2 regions of the Vibrio sp. JCM 18905 genome follow, and region 2 is predicted to be linked to the other one. Evidence: predicted binding sites of a transcription regulator. Region 2 holds the regulator's gene; the other holds the start of a gene.
The links. The regulator MetJ, encoded in region 2, represses methionine synthesis genes. The targets are predictions, from matches to a motif close to TTAGACNTNTANANGTCTAA.
Positions count from the first base shown of each region.

Region 1: the regulator MetJ is predicted to act here: its motif matches at 2,138-2,157, upstream of ACZ5ZC_RS09810 (MetQ/NlpA family ABC transporter substrate-binding protein).

Region 1 is NZ_AP043879.1:335,247-339,437, reverse strand. Features, by position in the region: gene rpoD (RNA polymerase sigma factor RpoD) at 1-1,661, shown strand, start outside; tRNA gene ACZ5ZC_RS09815 (tRNA-Ile) at 1,817-1,892, shown strand; gene ACZ5ZC_RS09810 (MetQ/NlpA family ABC transporter substrate-binding protein) at 2,176-2,979, shown strand; gene ACZ5ZC_RS09805 (hypothetical protein) at 3,073-3,348, opposite strand; gene ACZ5ZC_RS09800 (DUF4382 domain-containing protein) at 3,578-4,191, shown strand, end outside.
Region 2 is NZ_AP043880.1:449,864-454,054, reverse strand. Features, by position in the region: gene ACZ5ZC_RS18790 (bifunctional aspartate kinase/homoserine dehydrogenase II) at 1-231, opposite strand, end outside; gene ACZ5ZC_RS18785 (O-succinylhomoserine (thiol)-lyase) at 244-1,407, opposite strand; gene metJ (met regulon transcriptional regulator MetJ) at 1,633-1,953, shown strand; gene ACZ5ZC_RS18775 (malic enzyme-like NAD(P)-binding protein) at 2,067-3,344, opposite strand; gene bfr (bacterioferritin) at 3,548-4,024, opposite strand; gene ACZ5ZC_RS18765 ((2Fe-2S)-binding protein) at 4,126-4,191, opposite strand, start outside.

The sequences.
Region 1 (4,191 bases), on a different replicon from region 2:
ACGATGACACAAATATTACCGATGAAGATGCAGCCGAAGCTGCAGCCGCTGCACTGTCTAGCGTAGAGAGTGAGATTGGTCGTACCACAGACCCAGTACGTATGTACATGCGTGAAATGGGTACTGTCGAACTTCTAACTCGCGAAGGCGAAATCGACATCGCAAAACGTATTGAAGAAGGTATTAACCAAGTTCAATCGTCTGTTGCTGAATACCCAGGTACGATTCCGTACATTCTTGAGCAATTTGACAAAGTTCAAGCTGAAGAACTACGTCTTACTGACCTTATTTCAGGTTTTGTAGACCCAGATGCTGACGACACCGCTGCACCAACGGCAACACACATCGGTTCTGAACTGACTGAATCTCAGTTAGAAGAAGAAGACGATGAAGACGTTGATGACGACGAAGATAGCGATGACGATTCAGATGATTCTGAAGAAGATGTAGGTATCGATCCAGAGTTAGCGCTAGAGAAATTCAACCAACTACGCAGCACCTATCAAAATCTTCAATTAGCAATCAACGAGTACGGCTATAACAGCCCGAAAGCAACCGTTGCTAATGAAATGATGCTAGACGTATTCCGCGAGTTTCGTCTAACGCCTAAACAGTTTGATCACCTAGTGAATGAGCTGCGTACTGCTATGGATCGCGTTCGTACTCAAGAACGCCTGATCATGAAGTCTGTGGTTGAATACGGCAAAATGCCGAAGAAATCATTCATCGCGCTGTTCACTGGTAATGAATCAAGTGAAGCTTGGTTGGATGAAGTTCTTGCTTCAGACAAGCCATACGCTGAAAAGATCAAACGTAACGAAGAAGAAATCCGTCGTTCAATCGCTAAGCTAAAAATGATTGAAGAAGAGACTTCTCTAAACGTACAGAACATTAAAGACATCAGCCGTCGTATGTCTATCGGTGAAGCAAAAGCTCGCCGTGCGAAAAAAGAGATGGTTGAAGCGAACTTGCGTCTTGTAATTTCTATCGCGAAGAAATACACCAACCGTGGCCTACAGTTCTTGGATCTTATCCAGGAAGGTAACATCGGTCTGATGAAAGCGGTAGATAAGTTCGAATACCGTCGTGGTTACAAGTTCTCGACTTACGCAACGTGGTGGATCCGTCAGGCAATCACTCGTTCAATCGCAGACCAAGCTCGTACGATTCGTATTCCGGTACACATGATCGAAACGATCAACAAGCTAAACCGTATCTCTCGTCAAATGCTGCAAGAGATGGGTCGTGAGCCATTACCGGAAGAACTGGCTGAGCGCATGCAGATGCCAGAAGACAAGATTCGCAAAGTTCTGAAAATCGCTAAAGAACCTATCTCAATGGAGACACCAATCGGTGACGACGAAGATTCGCATCTAGGTGATTTTATCGAAGATACAACGCTAGAACTTCCGCTAGATTCTGCAACAGCAACTAGCCTTAAAGTGGCAACGAAAGACGTGCTTGCAGGTCTAACGCCACGTGAAGCGAAAGTACTTCGTATGCGCTTTGGTATTGACATGAACACTGACCATACTCTAGAAGAAGTTGGTAAGCAGTTCGACGTTACTCGTGAGCGTATCCGTCAGATCGAAGCAAAAGCACTACGTAAACTTCGTCACCCAAGCCGCTCAGAGACTCTGCGCAGCTTCCTAGACGAATAATCGCAGCGCATACAAGCTTTTAGAAATCAAAAAAGGTGACTTTAGGTCACCTTTTTTATTATCTACTGTGCTAAGTGGATAAAAACTAAGCGCAATTGCCCTAGTTGGTATCTAGACACCTTGCAACGCTTCCCCTATAATCGTTGTCCTATTAAGGCCCCTTAGCTCAGTGGTTAGAGCAGTCGACTCATAATCGATTGGTCCGCAGTTCAAGTCTGCGAGGGGCCACCAAATTTCGAAAGGCGTAGCAGGTTAGTACCTACTACGCCTTTTTTGTGTCTGCTGACTTTGGGTACAGTTGTGGGTGTAGTAATTCGTTGCTCATATCCTCAACAACTTCAAACTTATCATCTTCCTCGATTCTACCCTCTCTTTCTTTTCGCTTATTACCAATCTTTCTATATAGTCGTAGAAACAAAATGTCTACTCGCTATTTAAACCATTGACCCTTTTTCGACTTCTGATAGGATGGACATGTAAACGTATGGACGTCTAAAACAAAAATGGAGTTACAATGAAAAGTATTCGTCACCTAAAGAAACTAGCTTTGGTTCTCACGGCAGTAGTTGGCTTAAGTGCTTGTGGAGAAAAAGATAACTCTGTCATTAAAGTGGGAGCAACCGTAGGGCCTCATGCTCAAGTAGTTGAAGCAGTAGCGAAGGAAGCTGCGAAGCAAGGCTTGAATGTAGAAGTCATCGAGTTTTCTGATTACGTGACACCCAATGCCGCGCTTAGTGATGGTAGCATCGACATTAACAGCTATCAGCACCAACCATTTTTAGACAACTTCAACAATAGTCATGACGCCCAATTAGTGACGATTGGTCAATCCATTCTGATGCGCATGGGGCTTTATTCTAACAAGTATCGCTCATTACAAGAGCTTCCAAACAATGCACGCATAGCAATTCCAAACGATCCAACTAATGGTGGTCGTGGTCTATTGCTACTCGCCGATGCAGGTTTAATTGAGCTTAAACAAGGTGTTGGCCACAAAGCAGCCCTAACTGATATTACAAAAAATGCAAAGTCGTTTGAATTTGTCGAGGTAGATGCCGCCCAGTTACCACGAACATTGGATGATGTAGACGCGGCTGCGATTACAATGAACTACGTAATGTCTTCTGGTTTAGATCCGAAGAAACAAAGTATCTATCTTGAAGCAAAAGACGCCCCACTAGCAGTCATGGTCATCGCTACTCGTGACGCAGACAAAAATAATGAAGCGTATAAAAAGTTCGTTTCTATTTACCAATCTCAAGCAATTCGTGATTATCTCGATCGTACGTTCAAAGGCACAATAGAAGCAGCTTTTTAATCAATAAAGCAACGAATACTTTGCTCACTAATCAGATAGGAAAGAGGCTGATGTTTCTCATAGCCTCTTCTTTTCACTCCTCACTCAATCGGCTTATTGTCGACTTTCAGCCTCTAATTTCATTGCCAAATAAGCTTGGTCCGCAGAAACCAATTCAGGGCGGTTAATCAACTTCCAGAGGAAGTATGGTGGGATTAAAAATACGACAAAGTAGAGAGATTCATGGAAGAATACATCGGCTATCGCTTGCTGATGCTCCCAGAGTGCCGTCAGTGCAAAGAGCTCTAACATCACACCTAAAACGCCAAAGACGACAGAGACAACAATCGCTAAACCCAGTAGTTCTCTAATAAAGTGCTTGTATGCCATGATACTAATTCCTTCTAGCAGTAAGTCATACTAACTTACGCTCATAAGAAACAAGCCAGCTTGACTATTATCAAACTCCCCTCATCACAGTTAAGAACTTAGTTTTATAAAAAAGGACTTGTATATAACGCCATTGAAGATTGACCTCTCTATCACAATACAATGACATCACTTCTCGACTTTGAGACTAGCCTTTCACATTTATCAGCAGTGTAAACAAGAGATCATAATGAAAAAATATACCTACCCTTTACTTGCCATCTCAGGCGGTCTTTTATTGACGGGCTGTGGTAGCGACGACTCTTCATCCGATACAGAAGCAGCCACTTTTTCTCTCAGCGTTTCCGATGCGCCTGTCGACGATGCCAACAAAGTCGTCTTAGCGTTTAAAGATGTTGTCCTTGTACCATTTGACCCAGAAACTGGCGAACAGACTGGAGAACATATTCTGTTAGATGTTAGTGACAATGGAGCACTACACCAAGTTGATCTAATGGAATATCAGGGAAGTAACGCTAAAACGATCATTAGCGAGCAAGACATCGCTCCTGGTGATTATGCTATGTGTGTGTACGCTCAAGACGGCAAACAATTAAACGATACAACGCTGTCATACGTAGAGAAGACAGACGGCAACATCAAAGGCTTAGTTGTGCCTAGCCGAGGCAGCTGTTTTGGTTTTAAACCAGATACGAGCGATCAAGGTCGCTTGAAGTTTTCGCAAAAAGGTCAGTATGTAAAAGTTCATACTGGTCATAATAGCTATGTTGTCGAGTTTGATTTGCGTAAAGGTCTGGCAGATCCAACGGGCAAAGATTACATGAACATGAACTCTAATGCGGT
Region 2 (4,191 bases):
CTCCGTTTGGAACTGCCTTAGGCTTTGAAGTGCTTCATGTGCGATTCGGCCATCTTTCTCTAACCCTTCCAGGAACTCAATCAAGCGGTTAGTAGTTTTTCCTGCCGCCGAAACGACCACGAGATCATTTTCCGTCGAATACTCCTTAAGAATATCCACAACGCGTAAATAGCATTCTGGGTTTGCTAAGCTACTGCCACCAAACTTATGCAGCTGACGTTGTACAGTCATTATTCTCGTCTCCTATTGTTGGGCAGCTTTAGCGAATGCTTGCTCTAAATCCGTGATGAGATCTTGTGCATCTTCCAAGCCGACAGACAAACGCAATAGTTGATGTGACACCCCCGCTTCTGCCAGTGCTTCCTCTCCCATAGCGCGATGCGTCATGGATGCCGGATGACAAATCAAGCTTTCTACTCCACCTAATGACTCAGCCAATGAAAACAGTTGGAGCTCTTTAACGAACACTTTTAACTGCTCAAACGAACCGGCAAACTCAAAGCTCAGCATAGAGCCAAAACCAGTTTGCTGCTTTTTAGCGATGTCATGACCTGGGTGCTCCGGCAGGCTTGGATGATAAATGGTTTTAACTAACGCTTGCTTCTGGAGATAAGCCAGTACCTGCTGTGAACTCTCTTCATGCACTCGCATGCGAGCACCAAGTGTACGAATGCCTCGCAACGTCATATAACTATCGAAAGGTGTGCCAGTCGCACCAATGCAATTGCCCCACCATGCAAGCTCTTCTGCATGCGCTTCTGTTTTGGTGATGATCACGCCACCAATCACGTCTGAATGACCGTTGATATACTTCGTTGTGGAGTGAATGACGAAATCTGCGCCCAAGTCCAAGGGCTTTTGGTACACGGGTGTCAAAAAGGTATTGTCCACCGCAACTAACGCGCCGACTTGTTTCGCTTTTTCACAGGTAGCTGCAATATCCACTACGCGAACCAGAGGGTTTGACGGAGTTTCTAGCAAAATGAGTTTTGGTTTTTGTGCTAATGCTGCATCCAAAGCTTGCTCGTCTGATTGATCGACAAACTGAACCTTAAAATCGCCTTTGTTGGCTCGGGTATTAAAAAGACGATAGGTGCCGCCATAACAATCGTGAGGAGCAATAATGAGATCATCAGGGCCAAGAAAAGCGGACACCCATAAATTTAATGCAGACGTACCGCAGTTCGTGACAACCGCTCCTTTTCCAGACTCGAGTTCAGATAACGCACTTTCCAACAGTCCGCGGTTTGGATTTCCAGATCGCGTGTAATCATACTTAGGTACTTCACCAAAAGCAGGAAAACCATAGTTAGTGGAAAGATAAATAGGTGGAACGACAGCGTGATATTGGCTGTCTGATTCAATACCAGTGCGTACTGCAATGGTCGCAGGTTTGCGAGAGCTCATGGGTGTATCCTTTCACGGGTAATGACTTCTAAATAGGAATGCGCTATATCTAATGAGTAAAATAAAGTGATCAACACGCTTCCTTTGCTGTTCTGTTCACTTTACTCGTCAAAAAATGAGACGTCAACACTTCTAGACGTCTATATGTCTTTGCTTATGGCGGTAAATGCAGCTAAAATCAGCACCTAAATTATTTTTAACCGATTACATAAATGAAGGTGTGCAATGGCTGACTGGAATGGCGAATACATTAGCCCATATGCAGAGCACGGCAAAAAAAGCGAACAAGTAAAAAAAATTACCGTCTCTATCCCGCTAAAAGTTTTAAAAGTGCTAACTGATGAGCGTACTCGCCGTCAGATCAATAACTTACGCCATGCAACCAATAGTGAATTACTATGCGAAGCATTTTTGCACGCGTACACAGGTCAGCCACTTCCAACAGATGAAGACCTTCGTAAAGACCGTCCAGATGATATTCCAACAGAAGTAAAAGCACTGATGACGGAAATGGGCATCGAATTTGAGTCGTTTGACGAAGAGTAAAAAAGCGAGGCTGGAGGCTTCAGATAGCAATTCTTATCTCAAGCCAACAGAATGACATAAAAAATGGGACGCGATTGCGTCCCATTTTTTGTACATCACATCTAATAGATATATTACTCTGCCATGTAGTTTTCAGGCATCTCGATACGAGCAACACCTGAATCAACCGCCGCCTGAGCCACTGCTTTTGCAACACGTGGTAGTAAACGTGAGTCCATTGGTTTTGGAATGATGTAGTCTGCACCAAACTCAAGCTTATCGACGCCTGCGGCCTTCAATACAGTTTCAGGTACAGGCTCTTTTGCTAGCTCACGAATCGCCTCAACGGCTGCAAGTTTCATTTCATCATTGATTTCACTTGCGCGCACATCAAGAGCACCACGGAAGATGAATGGGAAACACAATACGTTGTTTACTTGGTTCGGGTAATCACTACGGCCAGTCCCCATGATCAAATCATCACGAACAGCGTGGGCAAGTTCCGGCTTAATTTCAGGATCTGGATTCGAACATGCAAATACGATTGGCTTATCTGCCATCAGCTTCAACGCTTCCGCTGGCAATAGGTTTGGACCAGATACACCTAGGAACAGATCCGCGCCTTCAATCACATCTTCTAATGTGCGTTTGTCCGTGTTGTTTGCGAATAGCTGCTTGTATTCATTAAGATCATCACGACGAGTGTGGATCACACCTTTACGATCCAGCATGTAAATTTTTTCGCGCATTGCACCACATTTAATCAGCAGCTCCATACACGCAACAGCTGCAGCGCCAGCGCCAAGACAAACGATCGTTGAGTCTTCAAGCTTCTTACCTTGAAGTTCGATCGCGTTCAGCATGCCTGCCGCCGTTACAATCGCAGTACCGTGCTGATCATCGTGGAATACTGGTACATCACAACGCTCAATTAAACGCTTTTCAATCTCAAAGCAATCTGGTGCTTTAATATCTTCAAGGTTGATACCACCAAAGGTGTCTGCAATGCTTGCGACAGTATCAACAAATTCATCGATCGTGCGGTGCTTAACTTCAATATCAATCGAATCAAGACCTGCAAAACGCTTAAACAGTAACGCTTTACCTTCCATTACTGGCTTAGATGCAAGTGGACCTAGGTTACCTAGACCTAAAATAGCGGTACCGTTAGAAATAACAGCAACCATGTTGCCTTTCGCTGTGTACTTGTACACGTTATCAGGGTTTTGTGCGATCTCACGCACTGGTTCTGCAACACCAGGGCTGTAAGCAAGGGCAAGATCACCCGCCGTTTCCGCAGGCTTTGTCAACTCGACAGCAATCTTCCCTGGGGTTGGATAAGCATGGTAATCCAATGCTTTTTGGCGATGTTCTTCTTCTGGAGTGGCTGCTTGGCGATTGTCTTCAGACATGGACGTTTCTCTTTTTTATTTTTAGGTAAGGGGGGATAAATTCTATCGGATAGAAATCAAACTTCATAGGCAAGATTGCGAGCAATATCCTTAAAAAGCCGATAATAAAAGAGATTAGACCAGATAGCGGGGATAAGCACCTGATTTTCGAGTCAGGTGCTCTTTTCTTCTTACAATTGAAGTGCGCAAAATCCTGGACGTTATTACTCTTCGTCTACGTATTGCGCTTGGAGGTAGTTCTCAATGCCAGACATTTCAATCAAGCCAAGTTGCGTCTCTAGCCAATCAACATGCTCTTCTTCATCTTCAAGAATATCTTGAAATAGATCGCGAGACACATAGTCTCGAATGTCTTCAGCATAAGCAATCGCATCTTTTAAATCTGGAATGGCGGCCATTTCAAGCTTTAAGTCACACTCGAGCATTTCTTTAGTGTCTTCACCTATCATCAACTTGCCTAAATCTTGTAGATTCGGTAAGCCCTCAAGAAACAAAATACGCTCAATCAGATGATCGGCATGTTTCATCTCATCGATAGATTCGTGATATTCCTTATCTGCTAGGTGCTTTAACCCCCAGTCCTTATACATTCGAGCATGAAGAAAATACTGATTAATAGCGATGAGCTCATTTCCGAGCACTTTATTGAGATGTTGGATGATGATTGGATCGCCTTTCATGACAAAAACCTCCTCTTTAGCTTCATTTAAATGTAGAAGCAAATGAGAAGGTGTCAAAACGCTAGGCAAATAATTACTTAATTACCGCATGCTCACAGTAATTAGCTAGCTTGTTTGAATACCGTGTAACTGGTTTCCGCTAAAATATCCTTGGCCTGTCTGATGCA